Regions from separate parts of the Marinomonas sp. 15G6-16 genome, predicted to be linked through region 2. Evidence: predicted binding sites of a transcription regulator. Region 2 holds the regulator's gene; the other holds the start of a gene.
What was found. The regulator FliA, encoded in region 2, starts transcription of late flagellar genes. The targets are predictions, from matches to a motif close to CTAAAGTTNNNNNNNNNNCNGCCGATA.
Positions count from the first base shown of each region.

Region 1 (8,169 bases), 110 kb from region 2:
ATCCATTTTGACACCAAGGTCAAAAATCGATGTAAAAACACCACTGTCACTTCGTCCTGTCATTAACTGAGTTGACAAAGACGACTGCAAATTACGGAGCATACTGTTGCCATCTAAGGCTGCATTTTTTCCTGTACTTTGCTTAAACAAGTTAACCATTTCATTGTATGACTGAATAAACTCTTCAATGGTTTCTTGAACTGTTTTTTGGTCAAAGCTGACGTCTACTTTTGTCGTTTCATCAGTGACGGCCAATGCTTCGATAGACAAACCAGCAACAGCATTATCAAAGGTATTTGTCTCGCTTCTAATCTGAATGCCATCGACTGTAATAACAGCGTCACGGGCTTGTTCTCCCAGTGGCGTATACAATCCCGCAAACATACCTTCTGTAGAAACACTGCTTAGACCACTGAATGAACCGCTTGTTATTGCGACTTCATCATCGTCTTCTTCAGGCTCAGAAGTATCTTCTTCCTCGTCTACAGTTTGTTTAACGGCGACTTCTTCTATTTCTTTAACATCATCTTCAGGAATTGGGCCATCATTTGCGAAATCTACATCATCGCCGGCTAAATCCAACTCATCAGGTTCTTCTATTTCTTCTGGTTCTTCTTCAACAGGAGTTTCGTCTACGACAGGTTCTTCTACCTCGTCTTCTTCAGGAATCGCTTCTTGTTCAATAGGTGAAGAGTTGAAGATGCGTAGCGTATTTCCGGCACCTTGAATTGTCGATGTTGCGGTAAAGAAGAGGTTTCCGTTGCCATCGTCCACTAAATTAGCAGATACACCAAAGTTATCTTCCGATGTATTAATTAAGTTACGAAGTTCAGAAAGGGTTGTTCCGGCAGCAACATTAATTGAAAACTCATTGTCGCCTGCTTTTAGGGTAAGAGTATCGTCTTTCTTTGTGATGACATCGTCAGCGGAAGTGAACACGCCAGGAGCCGACATAACACGACTGCCTTTAGCCACTTGATTGATGTCAATTGAATAAGATCCATTTGAGGCAGTATTGTCTGTGGTAATAGACATGACTTCTTCGCCTTCTTTTTGAGCTATTTTTGCATCACGCCCAGTAAAAAGGTCTTCGTCATTTAAGGTTTGAACTGTACTTTTAAATGTATCAATAGCAGAACCAACCTGCCCCAATGCAGATAGTTCCGCTTCATATCCATTGATTTGGGTTTGATAAAGTCGAACTTTTGCGTCTTTTTGAGCGCTCACCATTTCTTTTACGAGGGATTCCAGATCTAAACCAGACCCGGCACCCAATGAGCCTATAGACATAACTTTATCTCCTAACGTATCTACATTATTTGCTACCTAATCATGCCTCACTATTTACCAAGGTTCCCCTGATATCGCTAAGCTGACTCATAATAGCATCAATTCTTTCAGACATTTTGAGAAACTCTTCCGTCGGAATCTGGCGGACGACATCTCCTGTCGACTGATCTAAAACTTTAACTATATTTTGCTCTCGTTCTTCCGTCATTTCAAAGGTTAACTGCACATTCAATTGAGACATTTGTTCATTCATCATCTCAATATCACGTGGTTCAACTTTAGCAGGAGAACTAGAAGAGCGGGCATCTTTGCCTTCTTGATCGGTTTTTGCTGTATCGGCCATATCCTGAACGACTTTAGCTTTTGCCTGACGGATCGTTGCGAAATCTTCTGCCGCCCTTTGCTCAGGGTTAACAGAATAGCCTATGCTTTGTTTAGAAAAATCACTGGTATTAATAGACATCCAAGATCTCCTCCAAATAAACAAAAGCTGAGACTACTTAATAAGTAAGTCCCAGCTTTACTTCCGTGACCATCTTACCTAGCTTAGCCTAAAAGAGACAAAGCTGTTTGTGGACGTTGGTTTGCTTGAGACAATACAGAAGAACTTGCTTGCTGAAGGATTTGCGTACTTGTTAGTTTCGCAGTTTCTTCCGCAAAGTCAGCATCACGTACACGAGATCGTGCAGCAGATACGTTTTCTGCAATGTTACTTAAGTTACTGATAGAAGAACTAAAACGGTTTTGAATCGCACCCAAATCTGCACGTTTAGAGTCAACCGCACCGATCATAGTGTCAATAATGTCGATCATACTTTGAGCGTTAGCAACAGAAGATACAGATGCACTTGTTACACTGATTTGTGCAGTCGTTGCGTTGCTTGATAGACCAGACATAGTGAAACCACCATTACCAGCGTAATCAATTGAGTTAGCTGCACCACCAACTGTCATACTGAAGCTGATTGTTTGGTTTGAATCAGCACCTACTTGGAAAATACCTTCGTACTCACCAGACAAGATTTTATCACCACCGAATGTTGTGATATCAGCAATACGGTTGATTTCCGTAGACAGCTGTTTGATTTCTTGTTGGATAGCAACACGGTCATCATCAGAGTTAGATCCGTTAGCAGACTGAATCGCCAAAGTACGCATACGTTGCAACATACTTGTTGTTTCGTCCAAAGCACCTTCAGCCGTTTGCGCTACAGAAATACCATCATTCGCGTTACGTACTGACTGGTTAAGACCATTAACCTGAGAAGTCAATCGATCCGAGATTTGAAGGCCTGCGGCATCATCTGCAGCGCTGTTGATACGCTGACCAGAAGACAAACGCTGGTAAGAGACATCCAATTCATTACTAGAGTTCATCAACGCACGCTGCGCGTTTAAAGATGAAGTATTTGTATTTACGTAAAGAGCCATCATAGCCTCCTAAATTTTCATTAAGTCCTGCAAAGAAGCAGATCGTATTAAGGTTTTCGACAAGAGTTTGAAAACCTTTAGTCAATTTCGGAAAATATTTTCCTAAAGCCGGAAAAAACCTTCCCAATATTCGGCAATAATCTGCCTAACTAATTGTTTTAAATGAATTTAAAGCAATTAAATCTTTTTCTCTTTTTTTCATAAAAAATGTATTTTTCTCATCGAAATCGACATTTCTTACACAAAAAAGAGCATTTATCCGGGTTATTTCGTCTAACCAGTACTTTAAACAAACAAAAAACTGACTAAACAAAACCGCCACCGAAACAATCTGTCACCTTTCCTTTCTTTCAAATTCAAAAAAAGGCAAGAAGACACCTAATTAAGACAAAAAGCATCCGCTTTTTGCCACAAAGATAATCCTTTCTTCGACACCTCAATTTCATGGTGGCTAAAGCCTTCCAGAACTCAAAAGCGCACCTAGAATTAACAACAGCTAGCTGTCGAAATTTTGTATTTTTCCCCGCGAGCATCAGCAATACTCAAGAGCTAAAACTCTCATTGAGTAAACATTTGCCCTCGCGTAAATGTGTTTCTTTTTGAGTAGCCATTTTCAATACACGGATTTATCCGTCTAAACCTACTTTCCAAAGCACACAAAGAAGCTTTTTAGCTATAAGCCCCAAAAACGACTTGTAGCTTTACCTGCCTTTTAGCCAACACTGCTCCGCTAACAACTTTTCCAGCAAACCATCCGAGCCTTTTTTGGATCGATAAAAGTAGGCGGCAAATGCTCTGTCACAAACACAAGTCACAACAAAGCCTTCATTCAAACCACAAAAATCGCCCAACTAAACCGTCCAAACCTGCTCACATATTTCAGGTACAGAGCAGCCATAAGCATTGACGATTTACAGCCACACAAAACCTCGCAAAAAAAAGCATCAATGTTCGCTCTGCACAAATGTTCACTCAGCAAAAGCAGGCTTTTCACAAGCACAGCTAATATCAAGACAATTCAGTGACTCGCTCATCTGGACAGGCTCTTTTAAATACAGCCATTCACTCACACATAAACCAGCCTTCAGCTTTAAGCCAAACATGCACTTATTTCTCGATCATGTTCTTTAACAAACATAATCCTGCGAACACTCTGCGCTCCAGCTTTCCAGCCACACAAAAAATACGCGCCAAATAATCTAGCCATAGATCACGCACGGCTCTCATCGAGCCCCTTTAACGGATCAACCAGTAAATCGAGCTTAAAATCATTGGCACTATTCCAGGCACAAGTGGCCAACAAGCATTCAAGCTTCATAAGCATCGAGCGCTCCATCCAAAACATCTAAGTCCGCCGCTTCCAGAAATCGAGCCAAGCAAGAAAGTACCTATCACTACTTTCAAAGCGTACGAATCCATTCACCTGAACACGTCTTTTTAGACACACCCAAGCCGTCATACCTAAATGCTCTTAAGCCTGAGGCAAACATATGTCTGTCCTCTGTGTTTTTCTTTCGTCATCAATATTTTTCTAATAACCTGTACTCCAATCTTTTTCTGCTTAATAAAAAGCCATCAAAAAGCCGTTATAAAAATGCACAACAAAGCACTCAATTAAGCCTTTGGCTTAACCCGTAAGAAATGTGAATCGAACCCACTAACAATGTTTTCAAACACAGAGCCGCAGGCAAACGCATACATTTCACGGTCATCTACAAGCCTCACAAAAAAGACCTAGTTCTATCGCGTACAAGTATTTGCTCTACAAAAGACTGCGCTTTGCAAACATCACTTACATCAAGGCAAGCGGATTCGTTCATCTGAATGTGCTTTTTAAAACACACCCAAACCATTAGATGTAAACAGCTCTTTAGCTCACGACTAAACATGCGCTTACGCTTCTATGGTTTTTCTTAACCATCTTTGTCTTATGAATAATCTGTACTCCAATTTTTTTTCGCATTAGCCAACAGCACAACACTCTGTTGTGAGTCAGCGTTGCTAACAAATTTTTATAGGCTCAAATAGCTAAGAACGCGCAACATCTCCCAAAATGAAACATGCCACTCGCTCAAATACCGCCCTCTTAAAACCGCCTTTACTGATCAACTCACCACCTCTTACTTGAAACAAACAAGTGATGAGCTGAAAAATATCACTTCAATAAAAACCTCTAAGATTCTTCTTACCGTTGTTTTGCATAAGAAGCCCATATCAAAGTCAGCCAAGGACAAAAAGCGGTTACCTTTCTTGATCAACTTCACGCCATAGCTCTCTTTGATATAAGCCTCACCCTTCTCTTCATCCCCTTCAAAACCTCTTAAAACATTCCCCAAACAGTGAAAAAGCCAATATTTAGGTAAAAAAATGCCGGGTGAAAAAATCCACCCGGCTTAAGAGGCACCTCTAGGAGAGAGAAGTAGCCTGATTCCCGAGACAATACTCGAATATTTTGAATAAGCAGCAGTCTAGTGCTGCTTTACATCATCCAGTTTTATTTAATTATTTATCAATTAATTCCCTAAAAGAGATAATGCTGTCTGTGGACGCTGATTTGCCTGAGACAGAACGGTACTACTCGCCTGTTGCAAAATTTGCGTACTTGTTAGATTTGCAGTCTCCGCTGCAAAGTCAGCATCTCGCACTCGTGCACGAGCGGCAGAAACGTTCTCAGAGATGTTACTCAAGTTGGTAATGGTCGAACTGAAACGGTTTTGTATCGCACCCAGCTCAGCTCGCTTATAGTCCACCGCTGCAATCATAGAGTCGATAATCGAAATCATACTCTGCGCGTTTACTATCGTTGATACAGAAGCTGTCGTTTCACTAACTTGAGACGATGCCTGATTTGATAACCCGGACATGGTGAAACCATTATTCGCTTGGTAATCAATCGAGTTATTCGGCCCACCAAACTCCATTGTGAAACTGATTGTTTGGTTTGCATCCGCACCTACTTGGAATATCCCTTGGTAAGTACCGTCAAGTAAGTTAGCGCCACCGAATGTTGTTGTATCAGCGATTCGGTTAATCTCTTTCGATAGCTGTGCCATCTCTTGCTGTAGTGCCACACGGTCTTTGTCTGAGTTAGACCCGTTTGCCGCCTGAATAGACAAGGTACGCATACGTTGTAGCATGTTAGTTGTTTCGTCCAAGGCTCCCTCTGCAGTTTGCGCTAGAGAGATACCATCGTTTGCATTTCGTACAGATTGGTTCAAACCATTAATCTGTGAGGTCAAACGATCGGAAATTTGAAGACCCGCAGCATCATCTGCTGCACTGTTAATTCGACGACCAGAAGACAGACGTTGAAAGGATGTATCAAGGTCTCGACTGGAGTTATCCAACATACGCTGAGCGTTCAGCGAGGACACATTAGTATTTACGTATAAAGCCATTTTTTCTCTCCTAAAAATATTTTATTATCGAGACAACCTTTTGATTTAATTATATATTTGGTTTTTGTCTCTTATTAAAGTTATCGACACCTTAGCGTTGACCTTTAATATTTTTTTGATTTTTTTCATGTTTTAAAACTTTCTAAAACATAAAAAAGCGTCACTCAAAGTTATCGTGCAAGGGGTCAATAACTTTAAAAATAAAGGCAAAAAAAAGCGTAAATAGACGAAAAAAATCAAAATGTGAAAAAAGCTAAGAAAAAACACATAGAACACTAAAGTTTTCAGAAAAACGGCCTCAATAATCAGCACAAAAAGCAGGCAAACTGATCAAAAATGAGACCCTATAGAATAGAAATTACAGAAAAGAAAAACGCAAAAAACAGGTTTTACACAAAAAATAAGAAATGAACGGTGAACGGTGAACGGTGAACGGTGAACGGTGAACGGTGAACGGTGAACGGTGAACGGTGAACGGTGAACGGTGAACGGTGAACGGTGAACGGTGAACGGTGAACGGTGAACGGTGAACGGTGAACGGTGAACGGTGAACGGTGAACGGTGAACGGTGAATTATGAGATATGATCGATAAATTGCAACTTCAGAGACTGAGGGTCAACTTCTTTCTCTATCACCACCTCCGTTCTCAAGTTAGCAGACTTATTCAATTCAATATCTGAAGGCTCAATAAAGGACTTATTCGTCAGACTATAAACTTGACGTACTAAAGAAGGCTGAAAAGCTTTATTTAATGTCAGAACAAAACCAACTCGTCCATTTGATAAGGCAACACAAGAACCCACTGGCACATTGCCTATATGCTTCAGAAACACACTTAACAACTCTTTATCAAATGCCAAGCCTGATTCATCGCGCATTTTCCTCCAAGCCTTAATCGGCCCCATAGACGGTTTATGAGGTTGCTCAGAAGTCATGGCATCATAAGCATCAACAATGGCGGCAATCTTTCCATAGACGGAGATTTCTTTATCCTGCTTACCTTCAGGGTAGCCAGAACCATCCACTTTCTCATGGTGGTCATACAACATTTGGTAAACCGCTTTTGGAATACCTTCACACTTTTGCAAGATTTGCTCACCAAACTGTATGTGTTTGCGAAACAAATCAAACTCCCCAGAGGTCATCTTTGTCGTTTTAGACATCATTGCGCTAGGCAAACGGAAACGTCCTAAATCAAACAATAAGGCACCAAGGCAAATCACTTCCATATAAGCATTGGAAAGCTTTAAAGCCTTTGCAAAGTGAATTCCAAGAACCGCCATCCCCATAGCATGCTGCTCTAAATAAGTAGAAGCATCTTTGATATGGCGAATGGCCATTAAGGAAAAGTTATTGCGAGTATGTGACTCAATAAGACGACGACAGAACTTCATCAGCTCAAGTATCTCTAATTGCTCACCTCGTTTGAAAAGTTCTACTTGCGCTGATAATAAAATGTGTCCGTCTTTGAACAGCTTAAACGCGGTTACCGTTTCATCATCAAAGGAGGTAGGAATGTATTTACTTTCAACATGTTTTTGTCGAGCAGCCGATACTTTTGCCTCGCTTTGGGCAACTTCAGGCGTCGGTTTAGGCGTTTCTGCTGCTGGCGCTTCAGCAGGACTTTTTCCTTCGCCTTCATCATTCATACGAGTTTTATAGCTGAGAATATAGTCTCTGGTATGCTCATTTAACTCTTGTCGAAAGTAACGGAATAGACTCTGCTTTCTGGTGTGCTTCGCGCGCAATTCTTTGGTATTAAAGTCCGGCTGAAGTTTTTTTAAGCTTTTAACAGAGCGACCTGTTGCAATAGACATGCACAAGAAAAGGAACCGTTCCTGAGCATCATATAAACGCTCGCGGCGGCTATTTAATAATTTATGATCATTAGCATAGTAAGGGTCATAAGGAAGAAAAGGAGCATCTAGAGTAGAGCTTAAGACATCAAATGCCACCTGTCTCATGGCAATGCTGACCACTCGTTCTTTTCGGCCATGCAGTCCAATCAAGGTTTTCACGCGCTTACTGTTTAATACTTTTGGCTTGATC
Region 1 is NZ_CM147916.1:2,434,144-2,442,312, reverse strand. Features, by position in the region: gene fliD (flagellar filament capping protein FliD) at 1-1,290, opposite strand, end outside; gene AC0L46_RS11675 (flagellar protein FlaG) at 1,331-1,753, opposite strand; gene AC0L46_RS11670 (flagellin N-terminal helical domain-containing protein) at 1,837-2,721, opposite strand; gene AC0L46_RS11665 (flagellin N-terminal helical domain-containing protein) at 5,235-6,119, opposite strand; gene AC0L46_RS11660 (HD-GYP domain-containing protein) at 6,693-8,169, opposite strand, start outside.
Region 1: AC0L46_RS11670 (flagellin N-terminal helical domain-containing protein) is a predicted target of FliA. The motif match lies at 2,776-2,802, and genes of this name have one in related genera.

Region 2 (8,169 bases):
ATTGTCGATTTTTGGGTGCTCACTGGAAAAGCCAACCGGTGCAATCATTTCAGGTTTAACACCCCGATAAATTAACTCATCCACCACAGAAGCAGAGCGCAAGCTAGACAAATGCCAATTCGAAACTAAATTCCTTGAGCTGACAGGCGTATCATCTGTGTTACCTTCGACCAAAATAACGGTGGGGTATTCTTTCAATATATTTGCAACCAAAATCAACAAGGCCACAGCTTCATTCGTTAAATCGTATTCTCCCTGTCCAAAGACTAAACCAGAGTTAAGCTCCAAACTCACCCAATCCGCAGACTCAGACACCGAAATTTGGCCGTCAGCATGCAATCCTGAAAACTGGTTTTCAACAACTTGAGATAATAGGGAATAAACAGCAGAGGAATGACTTTCCTCTATCGTCGGAATCGCCGAAGGTATCGGCTTGGTTTCAACCACTTCAATATCTTTTGGTTCACCGACAATAGGTTCACCAATATTAATAGGCTTAACGGATTTTTGAACCGCTTCGAAAACGCCATGCAACGTTTCCTTCAGTCGCGGCTCATCTCCTGTATTTTTTGATGAAAGAGCATATAAGGCCACAAAGAAAGCAAACAATAGGGTAATAAAGTCTGCATAAGATAATATCCAGCGGTCTCTGTTATCACCCTGTGATGATGTCACCTTAGCAACTGCTCTACGGCCACTTAACTTCCGTTTTGGAGCATTACTCATAAGTGCTCAGCTCTAACTCTAATCGATAAGGATGTTTGCCTGTTGCAATACCACAGATACCATCAATTAATAACTGATGATAAAGAAGCTCTCGATCAGCATAGCCAGACAATTTCTTCGCGATTGGGAAAATCACTAGATTAGCAAAGCCTTGACCGTACAATGTAGAGACAAAGGCTACAGCAATACCGTGCCCTAAGGCTTCAGGGCTATCCAGATTTGCCATCGCTTGGATTAAACCGAGAACAGAGCCCATAATCCCTAAAGTAGGCGCATAACCACCAATAGACTCAATGAAGGTGATGCTTTTCATGCGCTTATTATAAATGCGCGTAGCGTCATCATTAAGGCGGCCTTCCAATAATTCAGGATCAGCACCATCAATGACCATCTGCAAAGCACGATTAGAAAAGTTGCTGCCAAGTACTTCTATATCTGACTCTAAAGCCAACAAGGAAAGTCGTCTCGCCTTATGAGCTAAACTATTGATTGCAGCACGGGAAGAATTAAAATCAAAAACGGGGGGGAATAGGCTCCATTTTAAAAGAGCGCAGGCTCGAATGGCTTCCTGAATACTACTTTGAATAAGTGTAGCGCCAATACTACCAACAATAACAATGATTGCAGAAGGAAGGTTTAATAGAAGAACTATTTCCCCTCCTCCTAACCAGTTAGCAAGAAAGACCGAACTAAAAGCGATTAATAAGCCAGCTAAAGTAACGAGATCCACTAACTTACCTCTCGTGCAATACGCTCACCAATATGTTGTAGATCTATAATATCGTCCGCCAAGCCAGCCTTTTCGACAGCCATTGGCATGCCATAAATAACACAAGACTCTTCACTTTGAACCCAAACTCTAGAGCCTGTGTTCTTCAGCATACGAGCCCCCTCTCGACCATCTGCTCCCATTCCTGTCATAACAACAGATAACACTTTTCCTGGGTAACACTTTGAAGCTGAGCCAAAGGTAACGTCGACAGATGGTTTATAATTAAGCCTTTCATCCCCATCCAAGATGCGTACACATCCACCATTTCTAGGGTCTACCATCATTTGCTTTCCACCAGGAGCTAATAATGCAACACCGGCTTGTAGACGATCTCCGTCTTGAGCTTCTTTAACGGTAATTTGACAAATATTATTTAATCGGTCAGCAAAAGCGCTCGTAAAAGCAGCTGGCATATGCTGGACCAATACTAGAGGAGCTGAAAAGTCTTTAGGCAACTTGCTCAAAACGGTTTGCAAAGCCATAGGCCCGCCAGTAGAGGTTCCAATAGCAACCAAACTAACCCGTTTTCTAGCTCGCGGAATGATAACACCACGGTCAGTTACAATTGGTTTAGGAGCTTCTCGTGGAGCTAGAGCTTCAACAGATACACGACCGCCCGTTAAACGAGTTCTTGCTACAGCGAGAACCCTATCAACCAACGCTCGTTTGACTACGGCAGAATCTCGAGAAATATCCTCGAAATTCTTTGGCATAAAATCAACTGCACCCGCCTCCAGAGCATCTAAAGTAACTTTAGCTCCTTCATGGGTCAGCGAAGAAAACATCAGCACTGGCGTTGGTTTAAGCTTCATGATGTTAACTACAGCGGCAATGCCATCAAGAACAGGCATTTCATAATCCATAGTTACTACATCAGGCGACAGAGATTGAACCTTGTCTATCGCCTCTTTACCATTATTCGCTGTACCAACAACAACCAGTCTTGGATCTGCTTCAAATATCTCAACTAGACGACGTCGAAAAAAACCTGAGTCATCAACAACTAGTACCTTTACAGGCATATAACATCCCCTAAGCGAAAATCGTATTACCTTGATGCATAAGTTTTCAGCATACTAGGAACGTCCAAAATCAATGCAATACGACCATCACCAGTAATTGTAGCACCAGCCATTCCTGCGGTACCTTGCAACATTTTACCCAATGGTTTTATAACGACTTCCTCTTGGCCTACCAATTGGTCAACCACAAAACCAACCTCATTGATGCCCACTTGGACAACGACGACATGAGCTTCCGACGGTAAGTCATTCTTACTGCTACCTTTAACTAACCAGCTCTTAAGATGGAAAATAGGTAGTGTTTTACCACGAATGACAACAACTTGCTGACCATCAACAATATTGGTTTTCTTCAAGTTTAAGTGGAATATCTCATTCACACTAACAAGAGGGAAAGCAAAAGCTTGATCTTCCAGAGTAACCATTAACGTCGGCATAATCGCAAGCGTCAATGGCACCTTGATAATGAAGCGAGAACCTTGTCCAAGAACAGATTTAATATCTAAGGTACCGTTTAGTTGAGATATTTTGGTTTTCACCACGTCCATCCCAACACCACGACCAGATACATCTGTGATTTCTACTTTAGTAGAAAACCCTGGCGCAAATATTAAGTTAAATGCTTCATCATCTGATAAACGCTCGGCGGCATCAGCATCCATTATGCCCTTTTCAACCGCTTTTCCTCTGAGGAAGTTAGGGTCCATACCAGCTCCGTCATCTTCAATAGACAACAGGATATGATCACCTTCTTGCTCAGCAGATAAAATAACCGTTCCAACTCGAGGTTTGCCATTGGCTTCACGAACATCTGGCCCTTCAACACCATGGTCTACAGAGTTTCGCACTAAGTGAACAAGTGGATCCGCTAACGCCTCTACTAGGTTTTTATCTAAATCTGTGTCTTCACCACGCAAGACAAGGTTTACTTCTTTCTTCATGTTTCGAGCAAGATCTCGAACCACTCGTGGGAAACGACCAAACACCTTTTTGATTGGCTGCATTCGCGTCTTCATTACCGCGTTTTGCAAGTCACCAGTTACAACATCCAAGTTTGATACTGCTTTACCCATCGACTCATCTTCACTTTGAAGACCCAATCGAACGAGACGGTTACGAACCAATACAAGCTCGCCAACCATGTTCATAATGTCATCTAAGCGTTTAGTATCAACACGAACCGTTGCTTCCTGTGTAACAGGTGCATTAACAGTTTTTTCCTTAGGCGCTTCAGCATCAGCTCCTACAGGCTTGGCCTTAGCAGCTGGTTTAGGTGCTGCTGGCTTCTCTGGCGCAGTTTTTGCCTTAGCTTTCGGCTTCTCTGGCTCTTTAGGCTTTTCTGTTTTTTTCTCAGTTTCTTTCTTCTGATTTTGTAAACTATCTAGAAGTGACTCAAATTCATCTTCTGTTATTAGATCACCTGAACCAGCAGGTACATCAGAGGAAGGTTCTGAGCTTTCGTCTTTCTTGGCGTCTTTAGATGGAGAACCCGTTTCGCCGTGAAGTTTATCCAATAAAGCTTCGAATTCGTCTTCTGTAATTTCATCTGATTCTGCTGAATTTGACTTTTCTTCAGCCACTGGCTCATCAGAAACACCTGGAGCACCGCTACCGTGCAACTGATTCAGAAGTGCATCAAATTCATCTTCTGTGATTTCATCGCTATCGTCAGCTGCATCAGCTTTAGGTTCATCATCAGGTGACGTATCTGCACCACCCAAAGCATCGAGTAGAGATTCAAATTCATCATCAGAAATATCAACATCTTCACCTGAAGTGACAGAGTCTTGGCCTTCATCAGCTGAAAAGTCATCGGATTCAACAGGTTCACTCGGCTCTTCAACAGCGTCATTTTCATCCACGCCAGCCAACTCTTCTTCCGTAGGAGGGGTAGCGTACGCACTTAATGCCGAGATTAATTCTGGGGATGCTCGCTCCGGTTCACCACCAGCACGAACGGTATCGAACATTTCATTTACAGCATCAAGTGCCTGTAAAACAATATCCATTAAATCAGAGTCTATTTTACGCTGACCGTTTCTTAAGATATCAAAAACGTTTTCAGCGTAATGGCAGCAGTCAACTAATGCTGTTAACTGCAGAAATCCTGCACCACCCTTTACCGTATGGAAGCCACGGAAGATTGCATTAAGCAATGCTTTATCATCAGGGTTCTGTTCCAAATCTACTAATTGTTCAGAAAGCTGCTCTAAGATTTCTCCAGCTTCTACCAAAAAATCCTGTAAAATTTCTTCATCGACTTCAAAACTCATCCTCAGCCCCTTCTAGAAACCAAGACTTGATAGCAAGTCGTCTACTTCGTCTTGACTATTCAATACTTCTGGGTTGTTTTGTTTATTAATAGCTGGGCCATGACCACGAGTATCATCGTGACCAGACTCTTTCTCTTGGTGTTCAATTCCGGAGATACTATCAACGCGTCCAGCAACAGCGACGAGATGCACAAGTTTTTCTTCTACATCTCGAATTAAATCATTCACTCTAGCAATTACTTGACCGGTTAGATCTTGATAACCTTGCTCTAGAAGAATCGTGTTGAGGTTTGAATGCAAGGTTGTTGCGCTTTCATCAGCGTATGCTAAAAACACATCAATTCGCTTGTACAAATCGCGGAACTCTTGTGGTGTCAAATCTCTTTGAATTAGACGCCCCCAATCTTTACGCAACTCTTTAGCGCGGACTTGTAATTCACTGGCGACAGGAACACTACCATCCACCATATCCATGGTTTTGTTAGCGGCAGCGCTGGTTGTTTCAATCACATAGTTCAGTCGATCTGAAGCGTCTGTAATTTTCGTTGTAGCTTCGCCTTCCCCTGACACCAAATCCATTGAATCAACTTGAAAATCACGAATGGCATCATGAAGACTTCGCGTCAAAAAACCCACTTCGTTATAAAAGCTATTATGTCGAGCTTCACTTAACTCTTGGATTATTTTGATTGCACCACCAAAGTCTCCGACTTCGATATGTTTTTGAAGCTCTATAGCACCATCTTTAACTAGGCTTTCAAATTCCACTAGTCCAGACCCCAATTCATTTGACATCCAAAATTCCTATTTCGCAGCGTCTATTCGTTCAAATATTTTCTCAATTTTTTCTTTCAAAGCGACGGCAGTAAAAGGCTTCACAACATAACCATTTACGCCAGCTTGAGCAGCCGCAATAATTTGGTCACGTTTGGCTTCAGCCGTTACCATCAAAACAGGAATCGTTTTCAGTTTTTCATCTGCTCTCACAGCTCGGAGCAATTCAATCCCTGTCATACCTGGCATATTCCAGTCCGTCACTAGGAAATCAATAGACCCAGCTTGAAGTATCGGCAGTGCTGTTGTTCCATCATCTGCTTCAACTGTATTGGTAAATCCTAAATCCCGTAATAAGTTTTTAATGATTCGTCTCATTGTCGAGAAGTCATCAACAATCAGGATTTTCATGTTTTTATCCAATGCAACCTCCACACCCCAAAGGTAATATTCCACAACTCATAATTTAATCTCGCCAATTACTTAGTCGAGCTCGCAACCTCATAGCCGCTTGGCTATGTATTTGACTAACTCTTGATTCACTGACGCCTAGTACAGCGCCAATTTCTTTTAAATTCAGTTCTTCATTGTAGTATAAAGATAATACTAATTTTTCTCTTTCTGGAAGATTTTCGATCTCTCTTGCTAATTCATCTTGAAAACCATCTTCTTCAACAAGTGAATAAGGAGAGTTTTCAAATTCGGATTCTGAGCTTTCCAGATTATTCGTGTCAGAATCCAGCATTTCTTCATAACTAAACAATTGGGTCGACATGGAGGACTGAATCATCTCATGATATTCGTCAATCCCTATTCCCATATGTGCAGCGACTTCTGTATCACCAGCTTCGCGCCCAAGAGTTGCTTCTAATTCTTTAATAGCGTTGGTAACAGCTCTACCATTTCTACGAACAGAACGAGGGGCCCAATCAGACTTCCGCACTTCGTCCATCATAGAACCACGAATGCGAATACCTGCGTAGGTTTCAAAGCTGGCCCCTTTTGTTGACTCAAAGCGTTTGTAGGCTTCTATCAACCCCATCATACCCGCTTGAGTCAAATCATCGACATCAACACTATCAGGCAAACGAGCCAACAAATGGTAAGCTATTTTCTTTACTAAATACCCATACTGCTCAACAATCGCATCAATTGAGAGCGTCGCTTTCTTTGAGTATGTGTTATATCCATTCTTGGTCTGCATAAAATATTCTAGGCAACCTTTACTATTTAAGTTAGTTGCGTCAACTAACTGTACTACATTGTTTGACGCAGCGCTTTCAGTAATAACATATTTTTACTAACTACCATACCTTTCTACCCGCCATATTTTAATGAGCCATATAGCTGACTATAATGTTCAGCCGTATAAACCGCTCGACTAATTAAATTATGCGCACGAGCCGGCTCAATATCATCAGGAATACGTTGACCGTCGGCAATATAAACAACAGGCAAACTTTCTTCGATTACTACACTAATCGCTTCTCCAAGAGAAGCTGACTCATCCAATTTACTTAAAACACAGCCATCTAGTTGAACTTGAGAATAAATTTCAACGACGGTTTTTAATACTTGTCTTTGACTAGTGCAAGGCAAGACTAAAAGTTTCTTCAAGTTCTGGCGTGCACGTTTCATCATTAGAAGCTGACGTTCAAGGTTAGAGTCTCTCGGATTCATACCCGCCGTATCAACAAGCACTAACGGATAATCCGCATATTTCGCCAAAACGTCATTTAAGTCTGAATATTCACTTACAACTTCAACAGGAACATTTAAAATACGACCAAATGTTTTTAATTGCTCATGGGCAGCGATTCGATAAGTATCCGTTGTTATTAAAACCACACCATCAGAACCATGTTTTAAAACATGCTGGGCTGCAATTTTACCGATAGAGGTGGTTTTACCCACACCTGTTGGCCCCATAAAGGCAATACAACCTCGAAGTTCACTAGAGTTGGAACGTACAGGAATATAGTCTGCTAAATTCGCAAGCAAGCGGTTCCAATCATCTTCTCGGCCTTTTAAATCAATATCATCTATTAACCTAGAAACAACAAAGTCTGATAACCCCAACCCTTGTAGCTGCTGTCGCGCTTTCGTCTCAGCAGAGCCAACCTTAGCATCCGCTCGATCTTCCTCTTGTTGACGACGATCTAACATAGCTCGAACATTTTTTAGTTCCAGCTCCATTTCACGCATCTGTCGTTCACCATCAACATTGCGAATAGATAGCGCTTCTTCAACTTTAGGGTCTGTCTTATCTTCTGATAGTGGCGGCATTTCAAAACGGTAAGAAGGCTTAGCCCGACTTTCATCGTCAGACACAGTTTCTTCTTTGAGAGGCTGTTTTTTGGCTTGTTCTATGCGTTCTAGGTATTCAGAGCTTGGCGTGCGACGTTCAGGCGAGTGATTAGATACAGGGCGTTTGGAGGACATACTAGAAGGCAGGGAACCGTCGTAATCCAAAGCGGCAACAATCTCTATCTCTCCGGTAGGAAGACGTTGATTCGATAAAATAACAGCATCAGGACCTACAGCATCGCGTACCTTTCGTATCGCTTGCCGCATGTCAGGAGCTCTAAACCGCCTAATTTGC
Region 2 is NZ_CM147916.1:2,541,567-2,549,735, reverse strand. Features, by position in the region: gene AC0L46_RS12195 (OmpA family protein) at 1-726, opposite strand, end outside; gene AC0L46_RS12190 (flagellar motor protein) at 719-1,456, opposite strand; gene AC0L46_RS12185 (protein-glutamate methylesterase/protein-glutamine glutaminase) at 1,456-2,520, opposite strand; gene AC0L46_RS12180 (chemotaxis protein CheA) at 2,547-4,793, opposite strand; gene AC0L46_RS12175 (protein phosphatase CheZ) at 4,806-5,588, opposite strand; gene AC0L46_RS12170 (chemotaxis response regulator CheY) at 5,598-5,978, opposite strand; gene AC0L46_RS12165 (RNA polymerase sigma factor FliA) at 6,034-6,771, opposite strand; gene flhF (flagellar biosynthesis protein FlhF) at 6,885-8,169, opposite strand, start outside.